DNA from 2 places in the Microbispora sp. H10885 genome. Region 2 is predicted to be linked to the other one. Evidence: riboswitches for the same ligand, from Rfam matches in the RefSeq annotation. Region 2 holds a riboswitch; the other holds the start of a gene.

Region 1 (14,342 bases), on a different contig from region 2:
GAGCAGCAACACGGTGCAGCAGCAGGCCGGTGGCGGCGAACGCGGCGGCGTTGACCAGGGCCATCACGAAGACCGTCAGGCGGACCGAGTCGCCGCCCACGTGGCTCGCCAGAGCCTGTACGGCCGTCGCGACCGGGCCGTACACGCTGGGGGTCCTCGTCCACTCCTCCACGTGGCCGATCACCGGATCGCCGGGCAGGTCGGCGGGCACGGTCAGATAGGGGTCGTACCCGAGGGCCGCCATCCGGCCGTACGCCGCGTAGTTGAGATGGTCGGCCGACCCGGAGGGCGGCAGGAACGCGAGCACCCCGGCGGCGGCGCATCCCGCGAGGACGAGCGTGCGCGCCTTCGGCAGCCGGTCGACGCACGACAGCCCGGCGGCCAGGCCGATCGCCCCGAGCACGACGGCCGCGGCGGCCATGGCGACGACGAGACGCCCGTCGGGGGCGAGGCCCAGGGACCAGGGGGGCTGCCACGACTCGGCCTGCCCGGGTGGCCCGGGCAGCGCGGGCACCATCGCGGACGGCCCGAGGACGCCGATCGCGATCGTGAGGAGGATCGACAGGCCGCCCGCCGCCACGGCCACGGCCGGCCCGGCGACGGTCCGCGCTTCCACCCGAGAATTCCACCACACGGCCGGGCCGGTCACGCCCGTACGGGCGGCTACCCGCGCGGCGACCTGATCGTGGACAGGGTCTGCCGCACCACGGGCTCGCGGGCGGCGAGGGCCAGGCCGACGTCGCGAAGCTGCCGCGCCCGGTGCACCTGGGAACGCCAGTCGGTGCCGGTGGCCCGGTGCGACATCTCGACCTCGACCTCGACCACCCGGAAGCCCTTCCTGAGGAGGTCGACGGTCATCCCGGTCTCGACGCCGAAGCCGTGCGCGAGCGGGCGGGCCGCCTCGAAGGCGTCCCGGGTGAGGCACCGCTGCCCGTTGAGCGGCTGGGTCGCCTCCCAGCCGGTCAGCCGTTTGATCCCGTCGCGCGCCACCCGTACGACGATGCCGTGGCCGCCGAGCTTGACCCTGGTCGCGAACGTCGCGATGGTCATGTCGGCCTCGCCCGCCCGCACGGGCGCGATCAGCGGGAGGGCCGCCGCCGCCGTCTCACCCAGATCGGCGTCGAGGAACAGCAGGTGACGTGCGTGGTCCGCGTCCAGGAGGCCCGCGGCCTCCGCCCCGCTCTCCATCGCCGCGGCCTTGCCCCTGTTGCGGCTGTGCCGTACGACCCGGGCGCCGGCCGCCCTGGCCACCCGGCCGGTCTCGTCGGACGAGCCGTCGTCGACCACGACCACGAGATCCACGCCGGGCAGCTTCAGGGCGGCGCTCACGGTGGCGCCGATCCGTTCGGCCTCGTCCTTCGCCGGGATCACCACCGCGGTGTCCGGCTCGGGCACTGCCATGTCCCTCATACGCCTAGCCCTGGTGTTCGGCGGTGAGCAGATCGGCGGGCACCGCGTCGTACACGGTGAACACCGAGTCCAGGCCGGTGACCTGGAGAATCTTCCGTACCGCCGGTCTCGGCGCGGCCACCTCCAGCGTGCCGCCGCGCTCCCGCAGCCGCTTGAGCGCGGAGAGCAGCACGTTCATGCCCGTGGAGTCGCAGAACTCCACTCCGGACATGTCGATGACCACCCGGTCCGGCCCGGTGTCCAGCAGGCGGGTGAACTCCGTCTGCAACCGGGGCGCGGTATAGAGGTCGATTTCGCCGAATACGGCCATGACGGCCTGACCGGCGTGGGATTGCGTCGCGACTTTCAGCTCCACGACGCGCACACTAGCGTCGTCCCGGCCCCGGGTCACGTTCCACGGGTTTCGTCGAAGAGTCGTCCGCCCTTTGTCCCCGATTCCGGCCGCATGTAAACGCGGAGTGCGCGAAGCTTGACGCTGAGCGACACCGGCGTCGCCGGATGGAGGGCCCCGGAACCTCCGCGTCCTGGTCGTCACTTCGCGGAAGGAGGGCGGGCGCCTGGGAATGCCACCTGGATCTTCACCTCTTGGGAGATCCACGGCCAGAACCCGGAACAGTGGGCCCGACAGCATTATGAACAGTGACATTCCCGAAGATTTCCAGCGTCGCGTGCTGCGGGAGCATCTGGAGACGATCCAGGCGCACACCGAGAAGGCCTCGTCGTGGCGCGCCTCCGCAGAGCCGCTGCGCGGCCTGCTGAACCGCGAGGGGTACGTCCGGGTCAGCGCCCGCCTGGTCGGCGAGGACCTCGACTTCCTCGCCGAGGCCCGCGAGGAGCTGCTGTGCTTCTCCGAGCTCGGCATCCGGCTGCTCGACCTGCACCAGCCCAGGGACGCGGGCGGCATCTCCAGCGACCCGGCGAACCCGATCCTGCGGTGCAGGAGCTGCATGTGGCGCTGGCCCTGCCCCACGTTCCGCGCGATGGCGGAGGCGTTCACGCCGCGCCGCCGGGAGGCCGCACCGGGCCTGCCCTCCTGGCGGGGACAGCTCGAACCGCAGAGAGCCCCCGACCTCGGCTAGCGCATCGCCGCAGAAGGGGGCGGCAGTGTCCCGCGATGGTGCGGAACCGCCGCCCATTCTCCGTCGCAGCCTTGATTCGTCTATTGATTTTCGATAGATTTCCATCGTGTCTCGATGGAAGGGTGGGCCATGGGAAAGCTGACGGTGCTTGCGCTGCGCGCCGTGCTCGTGGTGGTGCTCGCCGGCACCGCGTTCGTACAGGCATTGATGGTGTGGGCGTTGGTCAGCGGGAGCGACCCGGAGGACGGGTCGCTCCCGCTGACCCCGCTGCGCGTGATCACGATCCTGGGCATGGTGTCGGTCCAGGTCGCCCTGGTCTGCGTATGGCGGCTGGTGACGATGGTGCGACGCGGAACCGTGTTCTCCCACGCCGCCTTCCGGTACGTGGACGGCGTGATCGGCGCGATCGTGGCGGCCGCCCTCGTGTGGTTCGCGGTCACGGTTCTCAACGCGCCGGGCCAGCGGGACGACCCGGGCGTCACCGTCATCATGGGCGGGGTCGGCGTGGCCATCCTGGGGGTCGCGCTCATCGTGCTCGTGCTGCGGATGCTGCTCGCCCAGGCCGTCGCGCGCGACGTCGAAGCGGCGCAGATGCAGGCCGAGTTGGACGAGGTGATCTGATGCCGATCGCCGTCGACATCGACGTGATGCTGGCCAGGCGGAAGATGTCCGTGGGCGAACTCGCGGACCGCGTCGGGATCACGCCCGCCAACCTGGCGGTACTCAAGAACGGCCGCGCCAAGGCGGTGCGCTTCACGACGCTCGCCGCCCTCTGCGAGGTGCTCCAGTGCCAGCCGGGCGACCTCCTGCGCTGGGAGGCCGACGAGGACGCAGCGGGCGCATGACGCGCCCCGGGCCGGGCGTGAAAACGTCTGACCCACCGGCCCACAAGACACGCCGCCGTTCGGGCGCGCCCGCTCAGGGCGTGAACTTTTCACCGCGGCCGCTTTCATGCGCGCCGGATCCCGGTCGTGGCCGGGGGTGGTCCGCAGGTCACCGCCGTGGTTTCCGCGCGGCGGGACGACCGGGCGGTATCGCCGCGTCCCACCGGTTGACCTGCGCCGTCGCGATGAGAACGTGAGGGTGATCGCGCGCAATCAACCGAGGGAAGGAGCCCGATGTTCCACACGATCCAGTCCCTGGGCGACCGCCTGCTCGCCCGCCTGGTACCGCGGGTCGAGGCGTCGGCCACCGTGCCGTGCTGGTGCATGCAGCAGCGGTGGTGCTGCTACGGCGGGAACTACGGCTACTACTGCGGCGAGGTCGGGACCTGCTGAGACCCGCCGTGGCGGGCCGCGTGCGGACGACACCCGCACGCGGCGCCGCTCCTCCGGCGGCCGGGAGCGGCCGGCCTGGATCGCCCGTCGCGAGCACCGCCCGGGTCACGCGAAGCCGGGCCTGATCCGTCAGGCACGACCCAGCGGCAGCGTGATCGTGAAACGGCAGCCGGGGCCCTCGTTGACCACGCCGATCTCCCCGTCGTGGGCCTCGACGATGCCGCGGGCGATCGCGAGGCCGAGCCCGGCGCCGCCGTCGGGGCCGGGCGTGCGTGCCGCCTCGCCGCGGAACGCGACGTCGAAGACCCGGGGGAGATCCTCCTCCGGGATGCCGCCGCAGCCGTCGAGCACCGACAGCCGGGCGGCCGTTCCGTCCGCCGCCGCGCGCACGAGGACCGTCCCTCCGGCGGGCGTGTGCCGGATCGCGTTCACGACCAGGTTGCGTACGGCCCGGCCGAGATGCCCGGCGTCGGCGTAGACGGGGACGTGCGGGTCGGCCTCACCGGACAGGCGTACCCGTTCGGCGCGGGCCAGCGGCTCGACGGCGGCCAGCGTGTCGGCCACGAGGTCGCCGAGCCCGGTGCGGGCGAGCGACAGCCGCAGCGAACCCGCGTGGATCCGCGACAGCTCGAACAGGTCCTCCACCATCCCGGCGAGCCGGTCGACCTCCACCCTGATCTGGACGTGGTAGCGCTTGACCGTCTCGGGGTCGTCGGCCACCCCGTCCTCCAGCGCCTCGACCATCGCCCGCATCCCGGCGAGGGGCGTACGCAGGTCGTGGCTGACCCAGGCGACGAGTTCGCGCCGCGCGCTCTCCAGCGCCCGCTCCCGCTCGCGGCCCAGCCGGAGCCGCTCGTACGCCTGCTCCAGGGCGGCGCCGATGGTCCGCAGCTCGGCCGGAAGCGGGGTGGGCGGCGGGGTGAAACGGCCCGAAGGCGGCACGTTCTCCACCGCGGTCACCAGGCTCCTGCTGGCGCGCACCACCGTACGCGCGTTCACCAGCGCCACACCGAGTCCGACGAGGCCGCCGATGGCGACGACGGTGAGCACGATGTTCTTCGGCCGCCCTTCGATGATCATGGCGAGCGTGATGGCGACCACCCCGGCGAGCGTCGCGGAGACCGTGACGGCCGCCACCACCGCGAGCATCACGCCGATCGACCGCCGGCGCAGCACCCGCAGCAGCGCCAGGCCCAGGGCCGCGATGACGAGGCCGAGCCCGGCGGCGACCGCGACGATCTGGACGATCACGACAGCGGCTCGTAGCGGTAGCCGACACCCCAGACGGTGACGATCCGCCGCGGGTCGGTCGGGTCCGGCTCGATCTTCTCCCGGAGCCTGCGCACGTGGACCGTCACGGTCGAGGAGTCGCCGAAGGACCAGCCCCACACCTGGTCGAGCAGCGCCGCGCGGCTGAACGCCTGACGCGGGTTGCGCAGCAGGTAGACGAGCAGGTCGAACTCGCGGGCGGTCAGGGTGATCTCCTGCCCGCCGAGGCGCACCTCGTGGGCGCCGACGTCCACCACCAGGTCGCCGTCCCGCAGGACGCCGGTTCCCGTCGGCACCAGGGCGCCCCGGGCCCGCCGCAGCACGGACTGGACGCGCAGGGCGAGTTCGCGTGGGCTGAACGGCTTGGTCACGTAGTCGTCCGCGCCGGTCTCCAGGCCGACCACCCGGTCCATCTCCTCGCCCAGGGCGGTCAGCATGATCACGGGAACCGGCCAGCGCTCCCGCAGCTTCCGGCAGACCTGAAGACCGTCGAGCTTGGGCAGCATGAGGTCGAGCACGAGCAGGTCGGGCGGGTCGGCCAGGGCCCGCCGCAACGCCTCGGCGCCGTCGCCCACGCACTCGACCTCGTGACCGTCCCGCTCCAGGTAGCGGGCGACCACCTCGGCGACGGTCGGGTCGTCGTCGACCACCAGGACACGGGCGGCGGGGTTCGCGGACATCGGACTCCTCGGGGAGGGCACGCCTCAACGGTAAAGCCGCGGGACGACCGCGCCGAGCCCCGTCACCGCCCCGTAAGAACAACCCGCGGGACCAGCGCCACCGCGGGGCCCGGGATCTTCCAGCGCACGCGAGTCGGTGGAAAACGGCGCCGATCACGATGATTCACGTGAAACCTCGGCGGCAGCGGGTAGGAGGACTCGTTTGGATCAAGCTCGCGCTTGTCGGACCTACCGCGTAGCGTGTGCCTATGGCCCGTACCGTACTGACCATTCTGGGGATCCTGCTGGCCCTGTGGCTGGTGTTCGCATTCGTCATCCCCGCACTGTTCGCGACGCTGAAGTTCCTGCTGATCATCGGGATCGTCGCCGCCGTCGCCGTGCTCGCGGTCACCGTCGTGGGGAAGATGTCCCGCTGACGTGAACGCTCTCCAGGCCGCCGTCACGTCACTCGTCCGGCTGCTCGCCGAACTGGTCACCGGATTGGCCGGCGGCTCCGCCGTGCCCTCCGTGGTGGCCTTCGCCGGCGTGGCCGGGGTGGCCGTGCTGGTGTTCGCCTGGATGCTCTCCCGGCTGACCGGGGTCCCCGCCGTCGTGCGGGGCCCGGGCAGACGTTCGTACGACGGTGAGACGGCGATGGTGAGGCTGCGCGATCCCGGCGCGCCCGGCCGCCCCCGTCCCCGCGCACCATCAGGAAGCCTCGCGCTCGCCTGACCACCGATCCGGTCGCGAGCGCCTTCGTCATGCCCTGAATTCAGACGAAAGGCTTCCCCATGTTCGACTTCGTGCTCGACCCCGCCTACCGGCTCATCGACGCGCTCAGCCACGCCACCGGCGCCGGGCTCGCGATCGTCCTCGTCACCCTCGCCGTACGGCTGGCGCTCCTGCCGCTGAGCATCCGCGTCGCCCGTGCTCAGCGCGTCCGGGTCCGGCTCGCTCCCCAGGTGGAGAAGCTCCGCAAGCGGTGGCAGAAGGACCCGGAGCGGCTCATGCGGGAGGTGAACGCGCTGTACGCGGCGGAGGGCACCAGCCCGTTCGCCGGATTCCTCCCGGGCTTCGCGCAGATGCCGTTCTTCATGGTCACCTACCGGCTGTTCACCACCGTGACGATCGCGGGGCATCCGAACCTGCTGCTCGCGCAGGGCGTGCTGGGAGTGCCGCTGGGGGAGCACCTGGGGGCGGCGGTCGCCGGCGCTGGCCTGTTCAGCCCGCCCGTGGTGGTCTTCGCCGTGCTGCTGGCGCTGCTCACCGTCGTGGCCGTGCTCGCCGCCCGCCGGGTGGAGCCCGCGGCTCCGATGCGGCGCCTGCAGGTCCTGCTCCCGTTCTGGACCGTGCTCGCGGCGGCCTTCCTGCCCCTCGCGGCGGGCGTCTACCTGCTCGTGAGCACCGCCTGGGCGACCGCCGAGCGCGCGGTGCTCTACCCCCGGGCCGCCTAGGCCCGCCGGGGCCGGCGCCCGGGCGATCAGGGGTGAGATGGAATCCTGCTCCCTGTGACCGATGCGTACTCGATCAGCACGTGGGCGGGCGGAGACGGCCGGGAGGGGCTGCGCGCGCTCCTCGCGGCCTATCACCTGCGCACCGAGGAGGAGAAGGGCGTCCCGGTGCCCGGCGTGGCCGAGCTGCCCGAGCGATACCGGGCGGAGGTCGAGGACCCCGGAGCGGCCTTCGCGCGGGACGTCGTGCTGGTCGCGCGCCGCGCCGGGACCGCGATCGGCTGCGTGGTGCTGACGGAGCCGGTCGGCGGGCGAGCGGAGATCAAGCGGCTCTGGGTGGACCCTGACGAACGCGGCAGGGGCGTGGCCGGGGCGCTCGTCCGGGCCACGCTGACCCGGGCGCGGGAGGCCGGCCTGCGCTCCGTACGGCTGTCGGTCTGGAGGTGGCGGGCGACGGCGATCGCGCTCTACGAGCGGCTCGGCTTCGCGGTCGTCCCGTCGTGGGACGCGCGCGAGGACCTGCTCTGCCTGGAGCACCCTCTCGGCCGACCGTGACCGGGCGCTCAGCCGACCTCGCGCAGAATCCTGGTTTCGGACGGACCCTGATGTCCGTTACGGTCCGGGGTCGCGACCAGGACGACGGCCCACACGGTGGTGATCTCCGCCTCGTGCCGGACCCCCCAGCGCTCGGCGAGATACTCCACGATGCCCAGCCCCCGTCCGCCCAGTGACGACAGCGTCGGACGGCCCGCCCGCGGCTCGGTGTAGGCGCCGCCGTCGCTCACGGCCACCTCGACCTGGGCGTCCGAGCAGTACCAGGCCACCCTGAGCTGTCCGGACGGGAGAGGGTGGGCGTGCCGCAGGGCGTTGCTGAGCAGTTCACTCAAGATGAGCACCACGTCGTCGACGGCGGTCGCGAGCAGCCCCGCCCCCTGTAGTTCGGCGCTGAGGCGCTGGCGTGCGACGGCGACGCTCGACGGTGCGTACGGCAGCATCACGACGCTCGACGCACTCACCTCCCCGATTCCCCCGACTCCCCTTGCACAACGTTTCCCCTTGCACAGCCCAGTACGACCGAAATGCCCCGTCGTATCAGCCGGGAAACCGTGCCCCGGATCACAGCTTGTGCACATTGGACAATAGATCAGTCGCCAAATCGCGACGCCACGCTCCGGACCGTCCCGCCGGAGTGAAGATCCTCCGCATCGCCCGCCCTGGTCAGCCCGGTGAACCCGGCCGGCCCGGCGGCGTTCTCCAGCGCCTCACGAACGCTCCGATACGCTGCCTCCACGCGATGAACAGAAAGTTGGGCGCCCATGTCCACCGAGGACCTCGAAGCCCTGCTCCGCGTGACCACGCCGGGCTACGTCGGCCTGGCCCCGCCCGAGGTGGCGTTCGGCACCACGGACACGCCGGTCGGCCGCCTGGTCCTCGCGGTGACCGCGCGCGGCGTGCTCGCCTGCACCTACGAGGACGAGCACGCGGTCTTCGCCCGGGTGACCCGCGCCGTCGGCTCGTTCATCGGGCCCGACCCGCGCCGCCTCGATCCCCTGCGCCGTGAGCTCGACGCGTACTTCACCGGCAGGCTGCGCACCTTCTCGCTCTCCGTGGACCCGCGCCTGGTCACCGGCTTCTCCCGCACCGTGATCCAGCTGATGCAGGGCGTGCCGTACGGGAGCGTGACCACCTACCAGGAGATGGCCGAGCGGATCGGGCGGCCCCAGGCGCCGCGCGCGGTGGCCGGCGCCCTGTCCGGCAACCCGCTCTGCCTGCTCATGCCCTGCCATCGCGCGGTGGAGGGCCCGGGCTCGCTCGGCGGGTACGCGGGCGGCAAGGCGGCCAAGGAGCACCTGCTCCGCCTGGAGGGCGCGCTGCCCTGATCAGCCGTACGGGCTCAGGCGCCCGTGCGATCAGACCCCGTGCGATCAGGCCCGACGCCGGGCGAGCCGGCCGGGCACGGACAGCGCCGCCGTCGCCAGCGCGGCGACCAGGAACGCGGCGAGCGCCGCGTTCATCCACGGCTGGTGGACGAACCCCACCGCGTCGCGGACGTCGGCCCAGAGACCATCCCACCAGGCCACGGTCGGGGTGATCGTCACGATCCAGTACGCCGCGAACCCGAGGACCCACGGCACGACCATCGGCCAGCGCGAGGGGGCGTCCTCGGCCGTGTTCCACCGGGCGGCCCCGCCGAGCAGGAAGTAGTCGACCACGAGGACCGCGAACATCGGCACGAAGACCGCCCCGATGACGGTGAGGAACGCGCCGTAGGAGTTCACGTCGGCGATCAGCGCGATCAGCGTGGTGAGCACGCCGATCACGACCGAGATCACCCGGCGGTCCCAGCGCGGCGCGAGGTTCTGGATCGACACGGTCGTCGAGTAGACGTTCGCGAACGACTGGTCGGCCTCGCGCAGCACCAGGACGCCGAAGAACAGGAGCCCGAGCGGGGCGGCCACGAACGGGTCCCACACCTTGTCGGGGTCGTTGCCCACCAGCGCCAGCGCGGCGATGCCGAGGGCCAGGCAGGCGACCTGCGCGATCGTGTAACCGGCCACCACCCCGGTGAACGCCGCGCCGCTCGACCGCGAGTGCCGCGCGTAGTCGGCGGCCATCGGCACCCACGACACCGACAGCGCGATCACGTAGTCGACGGCCGGGGCGAAGGCGTCCCAGGAGCCGCCGCCCACGGAGGGTCCGCGGGTGAAGAGGGCGACCGACAGCCAGATCATCGCGACCACGACGCCCGCGGTGACGTAGCGGCGCAGCAGGCGCAGCGCGCCGAGCGGCCGGATCGTCAGCGCGATCGTCAGCGCGCCCGCCGCGACCGCCCACACCGCGTACGGCACCGCCGTCCCCGACAGCGCCTGCGCGCCCTGCGCGATGACCCACAGCTCGAACGCGCCCCAGCCGAGCATCTGCACGATGTTCAGCACGGTCGGGACGTACGACAGGCGGGCCCCGAACAGGCCGCGCAGCAGCACCATGGCGGGCCGGCCGGTCCGGGCGCCGGGGATCGCCGCGAGGCCGACCATCGCGGTGCCCACGAGGCTGCCGACCACGGCGGCCAGCACCGCGGCGGTGAACGTCAGGGGCTTGCCGCCCAGGGGATCGAGCAGGAACAGCGCCCCCGAGAAGCCGAGGAGGCTGACGCCGAGGTTGGCCCAGAACGCCCCCTGGTCGAGCAGGCCGAGGGTCTTCGGGACCTCCTCGTCCAGGGTGAGCGGAACCTCCGCATGCGCGTCGTCGACGACGGCGGTCATCACACGCTCCCTACGCCGGCATTATCCGGACAGGTTCAGGCGGTCGGCAGCGGCTTAGCTGCCCTCTCAGCCCGGTGCCCCGAGCTCCCGCGACTTCCTATGCAGTTGGCGCCCTCATCCTGCCTCATCAGAGGCACTCTGACCACAGTGAGACACATCACGTCCGTCTCACTACTACCGTCCGTCGTCGTACTGCTTTGTGCGAGGGGACCGTGCGCCAGCCCCGTCGGCAGTCGAGGCAAAGCCCGGCTCCTCCAGGTCAAGCCCAGCCGTGCGGCCGGGACAACCAGCGGGCGAGGAAGCTCACCGGGAGCAGGTACACGCGAGGCAGGGCTTGACCCTCCGTCCCCGGCCCGCTGTCGCTTCGCGATGGGTCGACGGCAGACGAGAGATCAGGCCAGCGGATAATGTGCGGGTCCGCACGAACGTGGGAGAACCCGGTGGTTCGAATGCGAATGTCCGCGCAGGAGGCCGTCATAGGTCTGATGAGCTTGGCATTCATAGAGATCCGCACCATGAGTTACCGTCGCGATCCGACGCTCCTGGGGTGGATTGACGGCCCGGAGGATTACCACGAGCAGATACGAGTAATCGCGGATATATGCCACAACTTGCCCGGAAGTCTTCGCTCGCGCAGCAAGCGGCAACGGGAGCGAAGGGCTGGTGAGAGCCTGAGACTCCTTCTGCAGGGAGCAGACGACGCACATACTCAATGGGTCCGCACCCGTCTTGACGAGCTCGGATATGACTACCACTCGTTGCTCGGGAAGCCTGATCGAGAGGTCAGGGAAGAGCCAAAGGTATGAAGCTTATGCCACCCGCTACCTCTGACGATTACGCCTGGCAGAGCGATTGGGAGGAGATATACACGGTCACGTTCGTCTGCGGCCACGATGAGCGGGAGACGCTGCGCAGGTTCGGGGTCGCCCAGGCGGACATGCGGCCGTACAACTGGGAGGACATCTGGGAGCGTGTCGAGGAGACCGACGGAGAATCCGACCTGGTCGTCGTGACCCACCTGAACGGGTGGACGATCGCCTTTGAGGCTTGCGGTTGGGAAGGCAACCGGCCGGAGACGTTGCGTGAGCTGTCCCGGGGAGGCGAGGCGGTTTCTGTCATGCGGCATGACTACGCCGCATCCCACCACTTCGCGCATGCGGTCGACGGTGAACTGCGCACAGCCTTCCGGCTGGAGTCGCCCCAGGAACGCTGGGGAGCCCAGCCCGACGCCCTGAACGCAGAAATGCGCGAGCTCGGACTCACGCCTTCAGGACCGCAGGAGAAGTCCCGGTACCGGCACGAGATCGTGGCGCTCGCGCTCGCGCTGGCCAGCCGCCTCTCCGGGGTCCTGTTCCACCGGGACATGGTCGAGAGTGACGCTCTGCTCGGCGGGATTATCACCGCTCCCGTACCCGATGACCCGCAGTAAGCTCCCCGCCGATCCGCCCTGCGTGTCCAACTGCGTGGCAACGCCCACGGACACCAGCGGACGCTAGCGGACGACGATGGACTCTCCTCACAGGTGGAGAGCCAAAGAGGCCAGTTCTAACGACTGTCGCTGTTGCCTGATAACGAAGCGACCCTACGTTCAGGCGTGTGCCGTCCTCCTATAGGGCCTACTCTCTGCGCGTGAGCAGGAGGCGATACGTCGCCAGAGGCGTGCCCGGCGGCTACCGGATCTGGGACAACAAGGCCCGTCGCTGGTGGGGTGACCTCTACGAGCTATGCCCCGACGACCTTCTGAACGAGTTGAACGGCGAGAAGAACAGCGAGAAGATCACCGCGCTGCTGCAGCAGTACCGGATCCAGAAGCGGTAGCGAACTGCTGTGTGCAGCAGCGAAGTACAGCAACACCACCTCACACAGGCACCCACGGCCGGGCCGCAACCACCTAGCGAGCAGGGCGGGAAGCCCTCTACCTCGTGGCTGGCTCCCGTTTGCAAGCAGGCGGTCATGCCGATGCGCCAGCAGCGCGGGCAGGTACCGGGAGGCTTCAGGGCACAGTCAGGGCGCATGAACGCGAAAAGCAATGCGAAACGATGGGAACCGGCGAGCGCTGAAAGGGCAGCTCGACGCGCGTGGAGCAGCCGTCGCAGGTCAGTCGGCAGGACGGATCAGATCTCGATGATCTAAGGTAGCCGTCCGAGGTCGAGCCCGCCCATGGAATTAGTAGCGTCGATCCAGGGGTTCGACCAAGCTGCGGAGCTCGCGCGCCCGCCGGCAGGACATCGCCAACATTACCGCTTCCAGGTACTCACGGGCCTGCCACGGGTCTCCGCAGCAGGCCCATTCGGTGCAACCGCCGCTCTCGTAGTTCCAGAGGCGTCGATTCGGTTCGTGGACGAAGATCCGCCAACGCGTAAAGGCAGCCCCGACCGAGCCCGGCCATGGGTGCGTCTTCCGGCGCTCGATACGCCGCACTTCGGCGAGGGCTGCCGAGGACAGGCCAGGGATAATCGTGGCGTCGTCCTGCATCCGGGGCTGGCGCGGAAGCCCCGCGCGGACGCGGCCAGGCCGTCTACGCGGCATCGACCTTTCTGCTGATCGTCATGTCAGGCATCTTCCCACCAGCCGGTGGGCTTTGCCATGGGCGGGGGCACTTTGGGGGCACACGGTGCTGGAAATCACTGGCAAGCAATGACAACGAACGGAAGCTTAATTGCAGGCCAGCCGCAGGGTAGGGCGATTCCGTGCAGGTAGGGGCCACGCCAAATTAGAACCTGGCCTACAGACCGACTGCTTCAACTGACGACAGGTTAGGAGCCGGGGCCGGCAGACCGCGCCTTATGTTCCTGACTGATGCCCAGACATGCGACCACGCGCAGAGTGTCAGCAGATAGGAAGATCTGGAAGTGGTATGCGGGGGTCACGCTCTTGACGTAGCCGACCAGAACAACTTCAAGACCGCAGGCATCGAGGCGAACGACAGCATCGGCAAAGCCGATAGACGAGACGCCACGCCGACGACTCAGGCGTTCGCGACGCCGGTAGATACCGACGAGGTCACGGGTGGAGACGGGTGTTGGCCAGACCTCATAATCTCCTCCGGAGACCAGTGCGCGACGACATGCGGCGCCAGCTTCCCCAGCATCACTCAGCAGATCGGCAAGAGCACTCCGGTCCACAGGAGCAGCATTGCACGGCTGACGGTCAGGGGCGCTGCGCCAGTAGGCGACGAGCGCCCGTAGCGGCCCGTAAGCAGGGCAGGTCTCGGAAGACTCCAGGGCACAGCCAGGGCACATGCACCCGAAAACCAGCGCGGAACGATGAGAAGCGATGAACGCCTACAGCCCAGCTCAGCGCGTGAGGTGGGAAGTCGCCGCAGGTCGGCCGCCAGGACGGATCAGATCTACGACGTGTGATCCCGTGGTGTGCGAGAGGATGAGCCTGTGCCCTCCGGCTCCAGCTCTGCTTCGGCAAAGACGCGAGACCGAGAAGCTGTCGAGCGTATCCTTGGTCGCCCTCTGAGTCAGACATGGCCTGCCGGCGCGTTGCCGCCTGGAAGCCGGGTCACGGTCCTAGGCGACCCCGCCAGGGGCTGGCCATGGCAGGAGGAGTTCCTGGGAACGATCGACGACATGGGCGCGCCCGAGCCGGTTCAGCATCCGCATGCACACCCCGAAGAACTGGAGTACTGGGTTACGTTCGATGAGGCTCAGAAAGACAGCGATAGGTGTGGGCCTTATCGCAAAGCCCGGATTTGGGGCCGCCATCTGAGGCTTGAGCCACCCGCCGATTGTCTCTAGCGGGCCGGGGAGCTTTGGGGAAAAGCGTTGGCAGGCAATGGCAACGAACGGAAGTGTTCTCGCAGGTCGTATGTGGTGCGGGGCGATTCACCGCAGGTCGGGAGCGTGTGAATTCTGAACCCGACCTATAGGCTGACTACGCAGATCGACATGGCGAACCGAGCGATGAGGCTGCCGGCCAACACTCG
Region 2 (14,342 bases):
GCCGATCCTGGCCGGCCGCGCGGACATGCGGTCGGCGACGCCGGCCCAGTCGAGCAGCCCGGTCTCGACCATGGCCTCCTGGACCACCGGCAGGGCGGTCTCCAGGCCGATCATGCCCATCGCCGCCGCGGCCCACTCGGTCTCCTTGTCCTCGACCGGGTGGGGGGCGTGGTCGGTGGCGACGCAGTCGATCGTGCCGTCGGCGAGGGCCTCGCGCAGCGCGCGCACGTCCTCGGCGGTGCGCAGCGGCGGGTTCACCTTGTAGATCGGGTTGTACGGCCCGAGCGGCGAGGTCTCCGCGCAGGAGTCGGTCAGCAGCAGGTGGTGCGGGGTGACCTCGGCGGTCACGTCCCAGCCCTTCGACTTGGCCCACCGGATGATCTCGACGGAGCCCGCGGTGGAGACGTGGCAGACGTGCAGCCGGGAGCCGACGTGCGCGGCGAGCAGGCAGTCGCGGGCGATGATCGCCTCCTCGGCGACGGCCGGCCAGCCGGTCAGGCCGAGCCGGGCCGACACCTCGCCCTCGTTGAGCTGGGCGCCCTCGGTGAGCCGGGGCTCCTGGGCGTGCTGGGCGACCACGCCGTCGAACGCCTTGACGTACTCCAGCGCCCGGCGCATCAGGACCGCGTCCGAGACGCACTTCCCGTCGTCGGAGAAGACCCGGACGCGGGCCGCGGAGTCGGCCATCGCGCCGAGTTCGGCGAGCTGGCGGCCCTCCAGGCCGGAGGTCACCGCGCCGACGGGCTGGACGTCGCAGTGGCCGGACTCCTGGCCGAGCCGCCAGACCTGCTCGACCACCCCGGCGGTGTCGGCCACCGGGGAGGTGTTGGCCATCGCGTGGACGGCGGTGTAGCCGCCGCGCGCCGCGGCCTGGGTGCCGGTCTCGACGGTCTCGGCGTCCTCCCGGCCCGGCTCGCGCAGATGGGTGTGCAGGTCGACGAGGCCGGGCAGGGCGACCAGCCCGGCGGCGTCGATCGTCTGGCCGGCCTCGGCGCCCGCGAGGTCGCCGATCTCGGCCACGACGCCGTCGCGCAGCAGGATGTCGCGCGGAGCGCCGCCCAGGATGCGGGCGCCCCTGATGAGGATGGTGGTCACAGCTCCCTCGTGAAGGTCGTACGCGTTCATTCGGCGCCTCCGATGGCGGGCTCGGAACCGCCGAGCAGCAGATAGAGGACGGCCATCCGGACCGTGACGCCGTTGCCGACCTGCTCGACGATCGTCGAGCGCGGCGAGTCGGCGACCTCCGCGGAGATCTCCATGCCGCGGTTCATCGGCCCGGGGTGCATGACGATCGCGTCGTCGTGCAGGCGGGCGAAGCGGTCGCGGTCGAGGCCGTAGCGGCGGCTGTACTCCCGCGCCGAGGGGAAGTAGGCCGCGTTCATCCGTTCGAGCTGGACCCGCAGCATCATCACGACGTCCGACTTCGGCAGCACGGCGTCGAGGTCGTACGAGACCTGGCAGGGCCAGCTCTCCACCGCCACCGGCAGCAGGGTGGGCGGCGCGACGAGCGTGACGTCCGCGCCGAGCGTGTGCAGCAGCAGCACGTTCGACCGGGCCACCCGGCTGTGCAGCACGTCGCCGACGATCGAGATCTTCAGACCGTCGAGCCGGCCGAGCCTGCGGCGGATGCTGAACGCGTCGAGCAGCGCCTGCGTCGGGTGCTCGTGGGTGCCGTCGCCGGCGTTCACCACGCTGCCGCGCACCCAGTTGGCCAGGCGGTGCGGCGCGCCCGAGGCGCTGTGCCGGATCACCACGGCGTCGGCGCCCATGGCCTCCAGGGTGAGCGCGGTGTCCTTCAGCGACTCGCCCTTGGACACGCTCGACCCCTTGGCTGAGAAATTGATCACATCGGCCGACAGGCGCTTGGCCGCGGCCTCGAAGGAGATGCGGGTCCGGGTGGAGTCCTCGAAGAAGAGGTTCACCACCGTCCGGCCGCGCAGCGTGGGCAGCTTCTTGATCGACCGCTGCGAGACCCGGGCGAGCTCCTCCGCCGTGTCGAGGATGAGGAGGGCGTCGTCGCGGGTGAGGTCGCCGGTCGAGAGCAGGTGCGGCTTCATCGGTCGTCCCCCTTGATGAGCACGACCGCGTCGCGCCCGTCCGTCTCCTCCAGGAAGACCTTGACCTTCTCGCTCTTGGAGGTCGGCAGGTTCTTGCCGACGTAGTCGGCGCGGATCGGCAGCTCCCGGTGGCCGCGGTCCACCAGCGTGGCGAGCTGGACCGCCCGGGGCCTGCCCACGTCGTTCAGCGCGTCGAGCGCGGCACGTACCGTACGCCCGGAGAAGAGCACGTCGTCCACGAGGACGACGGTCCTGCCGTCCACGCCGTCCGGGGGCAGCTCGGTGCGGCCGAGCGGGCGCGCCGGACGCAGGCGCAGGTCGTCGCGGTACATCGTGATGTCGATCGCACCGACGGGGACCTTGATCCCCTCGAACTGCGCGATCCGGCCGGCGATCCGCTGGGCCAGGGTGGCGCCGCGGGTGGGGATGCCGAGCAGGACGACGCTCTCGGCGCCTCTCGTCCGTTCCAGGATCTCGTGCGCGATCCGCGTGAGCGCCCGGTGGATGTCGGGCCCCTCCAGGACGGCACGGGCCTGATTTTGGACATCGGACATGAAAAAGTCACCACCTTTCCCGCCTCACGGGACGGGTCTTAAAAGGGTGTCAGGTCTGCTTAGAGTATCAGGGCCCTCCGCCATCCCCCCTCCCGCCAGGGGTGATGCGCCGGGGAGGCGGCGTACGCCCCGGGTCCCCGGGGGATCGGAAGCCGCATCACATCGGGTGTCGGGGATTTCGGTGAGAGCACTGTTTGGCGCTCTTTTTTCCAATCAGCTTGACCTTTGGGAGTGTCGGCTTTACCGTCACTGTCCGTAACCACAACACGCGACCTTCCTGGGTAAAACCCGACGCAGCGGTCACCGAAGGTGCCGGGGCCGGTGCCAGCCCCGGTGTTCGGAACGCTTGGGACAAGGACGCACAATCAAGTGAGAAGAGACATAGAAAGCCGGGGGCCACACGATGCCGTCTGACTACGCCAAGTCGCTGGGCGCGCGCCTGCGCGCCATCCGGACCCAGCAGGGGCTGTCCCTGCACGGTGTCGAGGAGAAGTCCCGTGGCCGGTGGAAGGCCGTCGTCGTGGGCTCCTATGAGCGAGGCGACCGCGCGGTGACCGTGCAGAAGCTCGCCGAACTCGCGGACTTCTACGGGGTGCCGGTCTCCGAGTTGCTGCCGGGCGGGGCCGCTCCCAGCCCGCTCGCCCCGGCTCCCAAGCTGGTCATCGACCTGGAGCGGCTGTCGCAGCTGCCGAAGGACAAGGCCGGTCCGCTGGCCCGCTACGCGGCCACGATCCAGAGCCAGCGTGGTGACTACAACGGCAAGGTGCTGTCCATCCGGCAGGAGGACCTGCGCTCGCTGGCGGTCATCTACGACAAGTCACCCGTCGAGCTGACCGAGGAGTTCATCAACTGGGGCGTGCTCGACGCCGAGGCCCGCCGCGCCGTCGAGTCCTTCTGACCACTCCTCCCGGCCGTTCCCTCCGACCACCGGGCCGCCGCGGCGGCCCCCCATCGGCCTCCGCACGCCGGGGAGCCGCGTCACGAGTGATTCCTGTCATAGGGGGATAGGCAGGACATGACTTTTTTCGTGGGCTCGGAGGTGGGCAGGCTCCGCCAGGTCCTGGTCGACATCCCCGAACTGGCGCTCAAGCGGCTCACCCCCGGCAACAAGGACGGCCTGCTCTTCGACGACGTGCTCTGGGTGCACCGCGCGCTGGAGGAGCACCGGGAGTGGTGCGAGGTGCTCACGGCGCGCGGCGTCACGGTGCACCACCTCGGCGACCTCCTGCGGGAGGCGATCGAGGTGCCCGACGCGCGCAAGCACATCCTCGACGGCAGCGTCGACGAGCACTGGTTCGGCCCGCTGGCCGCCGACGCGATCCGCAACACGCTGGACGCCCTCGACGGAGCCGCGCTCGCGCCGTACCTGACCGGCGGGATCACCAAGCGCGAGATCATGGAACTGGGCTGCGACCCGGGGTCCGTCGTCTTCCACGCGCTCGGCATGGACGACTTCGTCCTCCCGCCGCTGCCCAACCACCTGTTCGCCCGCGACACCTCCTGCTGGGTGTACGGCGGGGTGTCCATCAACGCGATGCGCAAGAAGGCGCGCAGGCGCGAGACCCTCAACTTCGAGGCGGTCTACCGGTGGCACCCGATGTTCGCCGCGGGCTACGGCGACCCGTCCGGCGGGGGGTTCGACGTCTGGTACGACGGCACCCGCATGGCCCCCGCCACCATCGAGGGCGGTGACGTGCTGGTGCTCGGCGACGGCGTCGTGCTCGTCGGGATGAGCGAGCGCACCCAGCCGCAGGCGGTCGAGATGCTGGCGACGAAGCTCTTCCGGGCGGGCGCGGCGACCCGCATCGTGGCGCTCGACCTCCCCAAGACCCGCGCGTTCATGCACCTCGACACCGTGATGACCAACGTCGACGTGGGGGTGTTCACCAAGTACGCCGGGCTCGGCATGCTGCCGTCGTACACGGTGGAGCCGGGCGACACCGACAAGGAGCTGAAGGTCACCGACCATCCGCCCGAGGACATGCACCGGGCGATCGCGCGGGCCCTCGGCCTGGACGACATCAAGGTCCTCACGCCGACGCAGGACGTGCACGCGGCCGAGCGCGAGCAGTGGGACGACGGCTGCAACGTGCTGGCCCTTGAGCCGGGAGTGGTCGTCGCCTACGAGCGCAACACCACGACCAACAACTACCTGCGCAGGCACGGCATCGAGGTCATCCCGATCCGGGGCAGCGAGCTCGGCCGCGGACGCGGCGGGCCCCGCTGCATGAGCTGCCCTCTGGAGCGCGATCCCGTCTGAGGCCGCACCCGGCCGTTCGCGGCCCCTGGGCGGGGGCCCCGGCCCGTGCGGACCGCCTTCTCGCGGGCGCGTCGCGTGGCCAGGCCGTCCTGTGTGGCTGACGAACTCGACGGAGCGGGCAGGCGGAGCCGGGCCGCTCGCGCGCCGGCCTCCCGCCCTTGCAGCGCCGTCAGCCGGCCATGGGGAGGGTGGGGCGGCCGGGCAGGCCGAGGATCGACTCGACCTCGCCGACGAACCGGTCCGCTTCCGCTATGATCTCGTCTGCGTCGTTCTGAGTGACGGCCCGGACCATTCCGGCCTCGACCGCCGCTCGCTTGGTCGCGCTCATCGCGAAGTAGGCCGCCCAGTCCGCGAGCTTCGGCTCGACCTCGGGAAGCAGTTCCCAGGCGCTGCGCAGCCGCCGCCTGCGTCCGTCCATCGGACGGGGACGCGCGGCGAGGATCCCGGCGGCCGCGCGCAGCGCCGCGAGATGGGCCGACACGTAGCGGTCCGCGGGCGTGGGCCCGACGGTCGCGTCGGCGAGGCACGCCCTGGCGTCCGCGAGACGCGCCAGGACCGCCTGCGGAAGCCGGGGCCCGGTCCGCTGATCGCCGTTCTCTTCAGTCATGCCCGCCTCCTTGAGTCGTGGCATCCGGCGAAGGCCGCCGGTGACTTCACAGTCGCAGACAGCACCGACAATTTCGATCTGCCGCGTAATCCCGGGCACCACCGGGATCACGCGGCTTTCTCACGCTCCCGTGGGCGGCCGGACGAGGAGCTTCCCCTCTCCCCGTCCGGCCCACGCCGCGGGCCGTGCCGCATCCGTCTCCGCCGACGACGTAGGCACGGATCCGACGGTGTGGGCGCAGGCCGCGAGTCCCGCGCCCACTCCATCGAACATAGATTCGACCATGCCCGCTGTCAAGGATGTCAACGAACAAGGGTTCGAGGACTGGCGGGGGCCCGTACGACGAAGGGCCCCGCGCGAACACCTCGCGCGGGGCCCTCCGATCCGCCGGCTATCGCCGGAAAGCACCTCTGACGTGCACGGGAACTCCCTTGCCGAGCATGCCCGGAAGGATCCCGGCGACGTTCATCGGCAGCCGTACACAGCCGTGCGACGCCGGATAGAGCGGCACCGACAGCGCGCCGTGAAGGGCGATCCCGCCGTTGAAGAAGATCGGGTTGTAGAGCTGCCCCAGGTAGGACCGGTGCCAGCCCCTGGCCCGCCACGTGGTCTTGTAGTCGCCGGTCGGCGTGCGGGCGCTGCCGGAGAAGACCTGCCTCTTGCCGTTCCACACGGCGTACTCGGTGTAGGGAATACCGCTGCCGCTGGAGATGTGACTGATCAGCACCGGGACGCCGGAACGATACAGAACCATCACCTGTTTGGTCAGGTCCACCTCGACCCGGGTGGCCTTGCCGCGGGGCACGAGGACCCGGGGCGCGCGGGGGTTCTCCAGCGCCCTCCAGGTGCGGGCGGCGACCGTGCTGGTCGGCTTGATCCCCTGCACCTTCTGGAACGCCCAGACCGCCGTCAGCGTGGCCCCGCCGTACCGGCCGTCGGCGCTGCCGGGCACGTAGCCGAGCTCCTTGAGGCGGGCCTGCAGCGCCTTCACGGCGGCGCCCTTCGCCCCGAGCCTGAGCGTCTTGCCCGGCGCCTCGAACGGCGGGTATCCGGCCCGTCCCGGCAGGGCTCCCCGCGCTCCGGCCACCCGCGTCGCGACCGTCCGCGCGCCGGACACCGGCGCCGCGCCGGCGAGGCCGGCCGTCGCGTACGTCACGGCTCCCGCCGGAACGGCTGCGCCGGCCCGCGCCGGGCCGGCGACCCCGGCCGTCGCGAACGCCACGGCCCCCATCGCGACGAGCATGGCCGCGGCCGGTCGCCGTCGACCTCTCATCATGACCAACCCCTCATAAGCCTGATTTCTAACAAAGGACTCACCTTACGGTCCGATTGCGAGCCGTGTGATCACAAGTGGCGATAATCGGCCGCGTCTGTCCTGGCAATCCGTTTAGAGTGGCCGGGTGCCGGAAAAGTTGCATCCGAACGTCGCCCGAGTCGAGCAGGCCCTGCGGGAGCGGCAGGTGACCGGTGAGGTCGTCGTGCTGGACGACGCCGCGCCGACGGCCGCCACGGCGGCGGCCCAGCTCGGCTGCGAGATCGGCGCGATCGCCAACAGCCTGATCTTCGACGCGGACGGCGCGCCGCTGCTGGTGCTGACCAGCGGCGCCCATCGCGTGAACACCGACCTGATCGCGCGGCTCGCCGGAGCGGCGAAGGTGCGCAGGGCGACGCCGGAGTTCGTCCGGGATCACACCGGGCAGCCCATCGGCGGCGTGGCCCCGGTCGGGCATCCGGCGCCCGTGCGGACGCTCGTGGACACCTGGCTGGGCAAGCACGAGGTCGTGTGGGCCGCCGCCGGGCATCCGCACTCGGTCTTCCCGACCTCCTTCGACGAGCTCGTACGGATCACCGGGGGCACCCCCGCCGAGGTCGAATGACGTCCGCGACCGGCCTGGCGGCGCTTTGCTAGTGTGCGACGCGTGATCCGACTGCGCCGGGTGGGGCCCGACACGTTCAGGGCGGTGCTGGACACCGTGCTGGAGATCTACACGGACGCCATGCGGCCGCCGTCGGACCAGCTCGCGGGCCGCATGGCGATCATGCGCAACCACGCCGGTTATCCCGACTTCGCCTGCGTCCTCGCCGAGGACCCGCAGGGCCCCGGCATCGCCGGCTTCGCGTACGGCTTCCACGGCGGCCCCGGCCAGTGGTGGCACGACGTCGTCCGCGGCGGCCTGCAGGACCGGGCGGGGCCGGTGGTGGCCGACGAGTGGTTCGGCGACGCCCTGGAGATCGCCGAGATCCACGTACGCCCCGGGTACCAGGGCAAGGGCGTCGGGCGGCGCATGATCCACGCGCTGTGCGAGGGCCGCCCGGAGCGCACCGCCGTGCTGTCCACGCACGACGCCCCCACGGTGGCCCGCCATCTCTACCGCGACGTGGGCTTCGCCGACCTGATGACCCGGTTCGTCTTCCCGGGCGGCTACGAGGAGTACGTCATCGCGGGGGTGCGGCTGCCGTTGCCCGGCCCCGCGCCGCTCGCGAAGGACTGATACACGGGCAGGCGGGTCAGCCGGCGACGGCGGGCACGCCGTGCAGCGCCTGGAACACCTCGCGGGTCGCGCTCGACCGGTTGAAGGTGATGAAGTGGATGCCGGGGGCGCCCTCGTCGAGGAGCGTCCGGCACATCTCGGCGGCGTGCTCGATGCCCAGGCGGCGGACCGCCACCGGATCGTCGGCGACGGCCGCGAACCGCTCGGCCACCTCCGGCGGGAACGGCGCGCCGGACAGCTGCTCGGACCGGGCGATCGTGCTCATCTGCGTCACGGGCATGACGCCCGGGATGATCGGCGTGTCGCACCCCTGCGCCGCCACGCGGTCGCGCAGCCGCAGGTAGTCCTCCGCGCGGAAGAACATCTGGGTGATCGCGTAGTCGGCGCCGGCCCGGCACTTCTGCACGAAGTATCTCGTGTCCGACTCGACCGTGGCCGACCTCGGGTGCTTGTACGGGAAGGCCGCCACGCCCACGCAGAAGTCGCCCGCCTGGCGGATCAGCCGCACCAGGTCCTCGGCGTACAGGACGCCCTCGGGGTGCCTGACCCATTCGTCCATCGGGTCGCCGCCGCGCGGGTCGCCGCGTACGGCGAGGATGTTGCGCACCCCGGCGTCGGCGAACCGGCCGACGAGGTGGCGCAGCTCACGGATCGAGTGGTCGACGGCGGTGAAGTGGGCGACGGGCGTGAGCGTCGTCTCGTGGGCCAGCCGCTCGACGATGTCCACGGTGCGGTCGCGGGTCGAGCCGCCGGCGCCGTAGGTGACGGAGACGAACGTCGGCCGCAGCGCCTCCAGTTCGCGGATCGCGCGCCACAGCTGGCGCTCCCCCTCGTCGGTCTTCGGCGGGAAGAACTCGAACGAGAACGAGCGCTCGCCCGCGGCCAGCAGTTCGCGGACCGTCGGGACGCGATCGGGAAGCCGCGAGGGCAGACCGAGAGCCATACGGGAAAGATTACAGCGCGGGCCGGTCCCCGGCCTCGCGGTCTTGCCATGTGGACCGGCCGCATGTACTGGTCACCCGGACGTTTTGCCCTAACAGCGCGAGCTGACCAATTTAGAGGGGATCTGCGCTGTGATGTCGGGATCTGGCCCGGTTACTCTCTGAGCATGACCACTTCCGCCGCCTCGCTCGACCACATCCGTACGGAGGTGGACCGCGTTCTCCGGGAGTTCCTCGACCGGCAGCGCCCACACTTCGAGGACCCGCATCTGGCCGTCCTGCTGTCCGCCGCGGAGGACTTCCTCGCCGGTGGCAAGCGGCTGCGTCCCGCCTTCTGCCACTGGGGGTGGCGCGCCGCCGGGGGCGGCGACGAGCCGGGACTGCACTTCGCCGCCGCGTCACTGGAGCTGCTCCAGGCCAGCGCGCTGATCCACGACGACGTCATGGACGCGAGCGACGTACGCCGCGGCATGCCCTCGGCGCACCGGCGCTTCGAACGCCTGCACGCGGACGCGGGCTGGCACGGGTCGGCGCGGCAGTTCGGCGAGGGCTCGGCCGTGCTGCTGGGCAACCTGCTGCTGGTGTGGTCCGGCGAGATGTGGCGCGGCAGCGGCCTGGACCCCCGGGCGATGGCCGCCGCCCAGCCCCTGCACGACTACATGCTCACCGAGCTGATGTGCGGGCAGTACCTCGACCTGCTGGAGCAGGCGCAGGGCGAGAGCACCTTCGACAGCGCCCTGCGGGTGGCCCTTTACAAGAGCGGTAAATATTCCGTCGAGCAGCCGCTGCGGCTCGGGCTGGTCCTCGCCGCCCAGGCCCGGCACTCCTGGATCGACCGCCTGTGCGTGCAGTACGGCCAGCGGGTGGGCATCGCCTTCCAGCTCCGCGACGACATCCTCGGCGTGTTCGGCGACCCGGCAGAGACCGGCAAGCCCGCCGGGGACGACCTGCGCGAGGGCAAGCGGACCGTGCTCATCGCGCGGGCCCTCGCCGGGGCCACCCCCGCCCAGCAGGACGTCGTACGGACCCTGCTCGGCGACCCCGGGCTCGACGCCGACGGGGTCGCGCGGCTGCGCACGGTGATCGAGGAGACCGGCGCGCTGACGGACTGCGAAGACATGATCAAGCGTTATCTGGACGAGGCGCTGCACGCCCTCGAACAGGCGCCGATCGAGGAGGACGCCCGCGCCGCGCTGGCCGCCCTGGCCGTCGCCGCCACCTCCCGCCGCACCTGACGACGCCCCTGCCCGGGATCGCCGGCACCCGAGTCGCCGTGCCGGGCGATTCCGCGCGCCCGGGGCCCGGCTCCGAGCCCGGCCCGCGTCGCCGTTCAGGCGGCGGGCCGGCTCACAGCGGGACGGCCGACAGGCGCGCCTTGAGAGCCGAGGCGGCGGCACCGGGGTCCTCTGCCTCGGTGACGGCCCTGACGACCACCACACGGCGCACGCCGTGCGCCATCACCTCGTCGAGGTTCTCCGGGCCGATGCCGCCGATGCCGAACCACGGCCGGTCGGAGCCCAGGCCCGCCGCGTGCTCCAGCAACGCGGGACCGGGCGCCGGGCGGCCCGGCTTGGTCGGCGTGGGCCACACCGGCCCGCAGCAGAAGTAGTCCACGCCCGGTTCCGTCGCGGCGGCCGACGCCTCGGCCGCCGAGTGGGTCGACCTGCCGACGAGCACGCCGGGACCCAGGATCTCCCGGGCCACGGAGACCGGGAGGTCGTCCTGGCCGAGGTGCAGGATGTCCGGCCGGGCGGCGTACGCGACGTCCGCCCGGTCGTTCACCGCCAGCAGCGCGCCGTGCCGGTCGCAGGCCGCGCGGAACACCTCCAGCAGGTCCAGCTCCTCGCGGGCCTCCAGGCCCTTCTCCCGCAACTGGACGATGTCCACGCCGCCGGCCAGGACCGCGTCGAGGAAGTCCTCCAGGTCGCCGCGGTCCCTCCTGCCGTCGGTGCAGAGGTAGAGCCTGGCCTGCGCGAGCCGTCGCCGGGTGTCGTTCACCCGACCAACAATGCCATGCGGCGGACGGTCAGAAGCCCAGCGCCTGGGCCCTGCGCTTGACCTCGGTGTGCCGGCCCTTGACGATCGCGTCGATCGGCGCACCCGGCAGCGAGTCGTCCGGGGTGAACAGCCAGCGGATCGACTCCACCTCGTCGTACCCGGCGTCGGCCAGGACGGTCAGCGTGCCGGGCAGGCCCTTGAGCACCTCGCCGTGGGCGACGAACACCGACGGGATCTGCGGCTGGCCGCCTCCGCTCCGCCGGGCGCCGACGAGCTTCTTGTCCTTAAGGAGTTGCTTGGTGCGGCCGATGCTGAGCCCCAGCTTCTCGGCCGCCTGCGAGAGGGGGAGCCACTCCCCTACGAGCTGGTCGGTCTCCCGGTCGATCTGCGCAACAGTAAGCGTCACGGAACCACCATTACCACATGCGAGCCGCCGGGAAACACCTCGATTACGTCATAATGCAGTCGCGGAGCGGCACGGCCGGATCGGCCACCCGCCGGGGGTCGAGCCTCCGGCCGCCCTCCACCAGGCGGCGGCCCTGCACCACGTCGCGCGGCAGGTCCACGGTGAACACCGCGGCGAGCCGGTCCTCGGGGGTCAGCCAGCACACCGCCCACTTCCCGTCCGCGCGCGGGTCGCCGCGCAGCAGCACCCGGTCGTCCGCGGTCGGGTGGCCGGCGAACTGCAGCATGTGGTCGAACTGCTCCGACCAGAAGTACGGCACCGGGTCGTAGACCGCCTCCTCGCCCAGCAGCGTGGCGGCGGCCGTGTCGGGGGCCTGGAGCGCGGTGTCCCAGTGCTCGACCCGCAGCCGCGTGCCGAACCTGCGCGACCACCAGTTGGCGCAGTCGCCCACCGCGACCACGTTCGGCAGCGACGTGCGCAGGTGCTCGTCGACGACCACGCCGTCGTCGAGCCGTACGGCCGAGCCCTTGAGCCATTCGACAGAGGGACGCACCCCGACGCCGGTGACCACGACGTCGGCGGGCACCCGCGCGCCGGACATGAGCGTGAGCCCGTCGGCGTCCACCGTGCCGACCATCGCGCCGAGGCGCAGCTCGACGCCGGCCCGGGCGTACCAGCCGATCGTGTGGCAGCCGACCGCGGGGCCGACCGCGGCGGCGAGCGGGCTCTCCCCCGCCTCCACCACCGTCACCGCGCACCCCGCCCTGGCCGCCGCGGTCGCGACCTCGGCGCCGATCCAGCCGGCGCCGATGACGGCCACGCGGGCGCCGGGCACCAGCAGCTCGCGCAGCGCGAGCGCGTCGTCGATCGTGCGCAGCACGTGCTGGTGGCCCTCTCCCCGCAGCCGGATCGGGGCCGCGCCGGTGGCGATGACCAGGCCGTCGTACTCCAGCTCGCCCTCGGTCGTCTCCAGCACGCCGTTCCGCAGGCCCTTGGCGGCCGTGCCGAGGCACAGCCGCACGTCCATGGCGTCGAGGTCGGAGTCGACCACGGTGGAGTCGGCGTCGCCGAGCAGCACCGCCTTCGACAGCGGCGGGCGGTCATAGGGGCGATGGTGTTCCTCGCCGATGAGCGTGATGCGCCCGGTGAACCCCCGGGACCTCAGCGCCTCGATGCTTCGCACGCCGGCCAGGCCGGCACCCACCACCACGACGTGATCCACGCCTTGACCATAGATTGTCAACGGGGGGACTGGCCAACCGGCTCCCCATAACGAGTTGGGCAAGGAGCGCGCACATCTCCGGCAGCCCCGGTTGTGAGCCACGTCACGCCCGCCCGGGCGAGCGCCGAACCGGGCGATCCGCCGGTATCGGCCACGTACTACGCTGTTGGGCGTAAGACGCGCGGGAGCCCGGCGGACCGGGCTGAGAGGAGAGCGTACGGCTCTCGACCGCCCACCACCTGATCCGGGTAATGCCGGCGAAGGGAGCGCGGTGTCCTCCACACGGCCCTCCGGAATCGAGCCCGGCCACGACGTCGTGATCGTGGGAGGCGGCGTGGCGGGCCTCGCCGCCGCCTGGCGCACGGCACGGCGCGGACTGTCGGTGGCCGTGGTGGACCCCGCGCCGGGAGGCGGCGCCACCCACGCCGCCGCCGGGATGCTCGCGCCGGTCAGCGAGGTGACCTACACGGAGGAGCCGCTGCTGCGGCTCGGGCTGGCGTCGCTGGCCGCCTGGCCGGCGTTCCGGGCGGAGCTGGAGGACGAGTCCGGCGCCGAGCTCGACTACCGCACCGAGGGCACGCTGGAGGTCGCCCGCGGCGCGGACGACATGGCCTTCCTCGACGACCTCGCGGCCTTCGAGCGCACGCTCGGCCTGCGGGTCGAACGCCTGACCGGGCGCGAGTGCCGTTCCTTCGAGCCGATGCTGTCCCCCTCGGTGCGCGGCGGGCTGCTGGCCCGCGACGACGCCTGGGTCAACCCCCGCAGGGTCGTGCGCGCGCTGCTGACCGCGTTCGAGAAGGCGGGCGGCACGCTGGTGGCCGAGCGCGCCGCCGGGATCGTCCTTCCCGGCCGGGGCTCCCCGTCGGTGCGGCTGGAGTCCGGCGGGACCGTCCCGGCCGGCCGGGTCGTGGTGGCCGCCGGCTCGTGGTCGGCCTCCCTGCTCCCCGGCCTGCCCGTACGGCCGGTCAAGGGGCAGATCCTCCGGCTCCGGGGCCCCAAGGGGTTCCTCACCCGGTGCGTACGGGGGCTGGTGCACGGTTCTCCCGCCTACCTCGTCCCCCGGGGCGACGGAGAGATCACTTTGGGCGCCACCTCCGAGGAGCTGGGATACGACGCGCGGGTCACCGCCGGCGGGGTGTACGAGCTGCTGCGCGACGCCCGCGAACTGGTGCCCGGCCTCACCGAGCTCGAACTGGCCGAGACGGCCGTCGGGTTCCGCCCGGGGACCCCGGACAACCTTCCGCTCATCGGCCCCGCCGGCCACCCCGGCGTCCTCGCGGCGACCGGGCACGGCCGGAACGGCGTGCTGCTGGCCCCGATCACCGCCGAGGCCGTCGCCGCCCTCCTCACCGGCGGCGCGGTGCCGGAGGCCGCCCTGTCCTGCGACCCAGGGAGATTCCGCGAATGAAGGTCACGATCAACGGAGACCCGGCCGAGCTGCCGGAGGGGGCGACGGTGGGCGACGCCGTACGGATCCTCACGGCGCTCACGTCCGGCGTCGCGGTGGCGGTCAACGGCGAGGTGGTGAGCCGCAGTGCCTGGGACTCCACCCAGGTGGAGGACGGCGACGGCGTCGAGGTGCTCACCGCGGTGCAGGGAGGATGACAGGAATGACGGAACAGGACGCGTCCGGCGACGTCTTCGTGCTCGGCGGGGAGAAGTTCGCCTCGCGCCTGATCATGGGGACCGGCGGCGCGCCGTCGCTGGAGGTGCTCGACCAGGCGCTGGAGGCGTCCGGCACCGAGCTGACGACCGTCGCGATGCGCAGGCTGGACCCGGCCGCCCGCGGCTCGGTGCTCGACCTG

What was found. A riboswitch is a leader RNA that binds a small molecule or an ion and turns the genes downstream of it on or off. The one in region 2 is predicted to bind thiamine pyrophosphate.
Region 1: linked by a shared signal. The riboswitch ahead of HHX37_RS02135 (purine-cytosine permease family protein) and the one ahead of thiO (glycine oxidase ThiO) in region 2 are both predicted to bind thiamine pyrophosphate.

The regions. Positions count from the first base shown of each region.
Region 1 is NZ_JABBWY010000001.1:485,143-499,484, reverse strand. Features, by position in the region: partial or broken gene mptB (polyprenol phosphomannose-dependent alpha 1,6 mannosyltransferase MptB) at 1-421, opposite strand, end outside; gene HHX37_RS02205 (glycosyltransferase family 2 protein) at 664-1,401, opposite strand; gene HHX37_RS02200 (STAS domain-containing protein) at 1,415-1,765, opposite strand; gene HHX37_RS02195 (hypothetical protein) at 2,079-2,489, shown strand; gene HHX37_RS02190 (DUF2975 domain-containing protein) at 2,619-3,110, shown strand; gene HHX37_RS02185 (helix-turn-helix domain-containing protein) at 3,110-3,334, shown strand; gene HHX37_RS02180 (hypothetical protein) at 3,608-3,766, shown strand; gene HHX37_RS02175 (sensor histidine kinase) at 3,896-5,017, opposite strand; gene HHX37_RS02170 (response regulator transcription factor) at 5,014-5,715, opposite strand; gene HHX37_RS02165 (hypothetical protein) at 5,964-6,131, shown strand; gene HHX37_RS02160 (DUF6412 domain-containing protein) at 6,133-6,426, shown strand; gene HHX37_RS02155 (YidC/Oxa1 family membrane protein insertase) at 6,486-7,148, shown strand; gene HHX37_RS02150 (GNAT family N-acetyltransferase) at 7,203-7,700, shown strand; gene HHX37_RS02145 (ATP-binding protein) at 7,709-8,161, opposite strand; gene HHX37_RS02140 (methylated-DNA--[protein]-cysteine S-methyltransferase) at 8,462-9,025, shown strand; gene HHX37_RS02135 (purine-cytosine permease family protein) at 9,071-10,408, opposite strand; TPP riboswitch at 10,399-10,509, opposite strand; gene HHX37_RS02130 (DUF6461 domain-containing protein) at 11,220-11,837, shown strand; gene HHX37_RS02125 (hypothetical protein) at 12,038-12,226, shown strand.
Region 2 is NZ_JABBWY010000015.1:93,220-107,561, reverse strand. Features, by position in the region: gene HHX37_RS32520 (dihydroorotase) at 1-1,095, opposite strand, end outside; gene HHX37_RS32515 (aspartate carbamoyltransferase catalytic subunit) at 1,122-2,057, opposite strand; gene pyrR (bifunctional pyr operon transcriptional regulator/uracil phosphoribosyltransferase PyrR) at 2,054-2,611, opposite strand; gene HHX37_RS32505 (transcriptional regulator) at 3,015-3,509, shown strand; gene HHX37_RS32500 (arginine deiminase) at 3,627-4,871, shown strand; gene HHX37_RS32495 (SAV_6107 family HEPN domain-containing protein) at 5,041-5,478, opposite strand; gene HHX37_RS32490 (L,D-transpeptidase family protein) at 5,870-6,754, opposite strand; gene HHX37_RS32485 (YbaK/EbsC family protein) at 6,879-7,355, shown strand; gene HHX37_RS32480 (GNAT family N-acetyltransferase) at 7,398-7,970, shown strand; gene metF (methylenetetrahydrofolate reductase [NAD(P)H]) at 7,987-8,913, opposite strand; gene HHX37_RS32470 (polyprenyl synthetase family protein) at 9,079-10,146, shown strand; gene thiE (thiamine phosphate synthase) at 10,259-10,909, opposite strand; gene HHX37_RS32460 (Rv2175c family DNA-binding protein) at 10,938-11,315, opposite strand; gene HHX37_RS32455 (NAD(P)/FAD-dependent oxidoreductase) at 11,359-12,537, opposite strand; TPP riboswitch at 12,709-12,820, shown strand; gene thiO (glycine oxidase ThiO) at 12,809-13,945, shown strand; gene thiS (sulfur carrier protein ThiS) at 13,942-14,142, shown strand; gene HHX37_RS32440 (thiazole synthase) at 14,139-14,342, shown strand, end outside.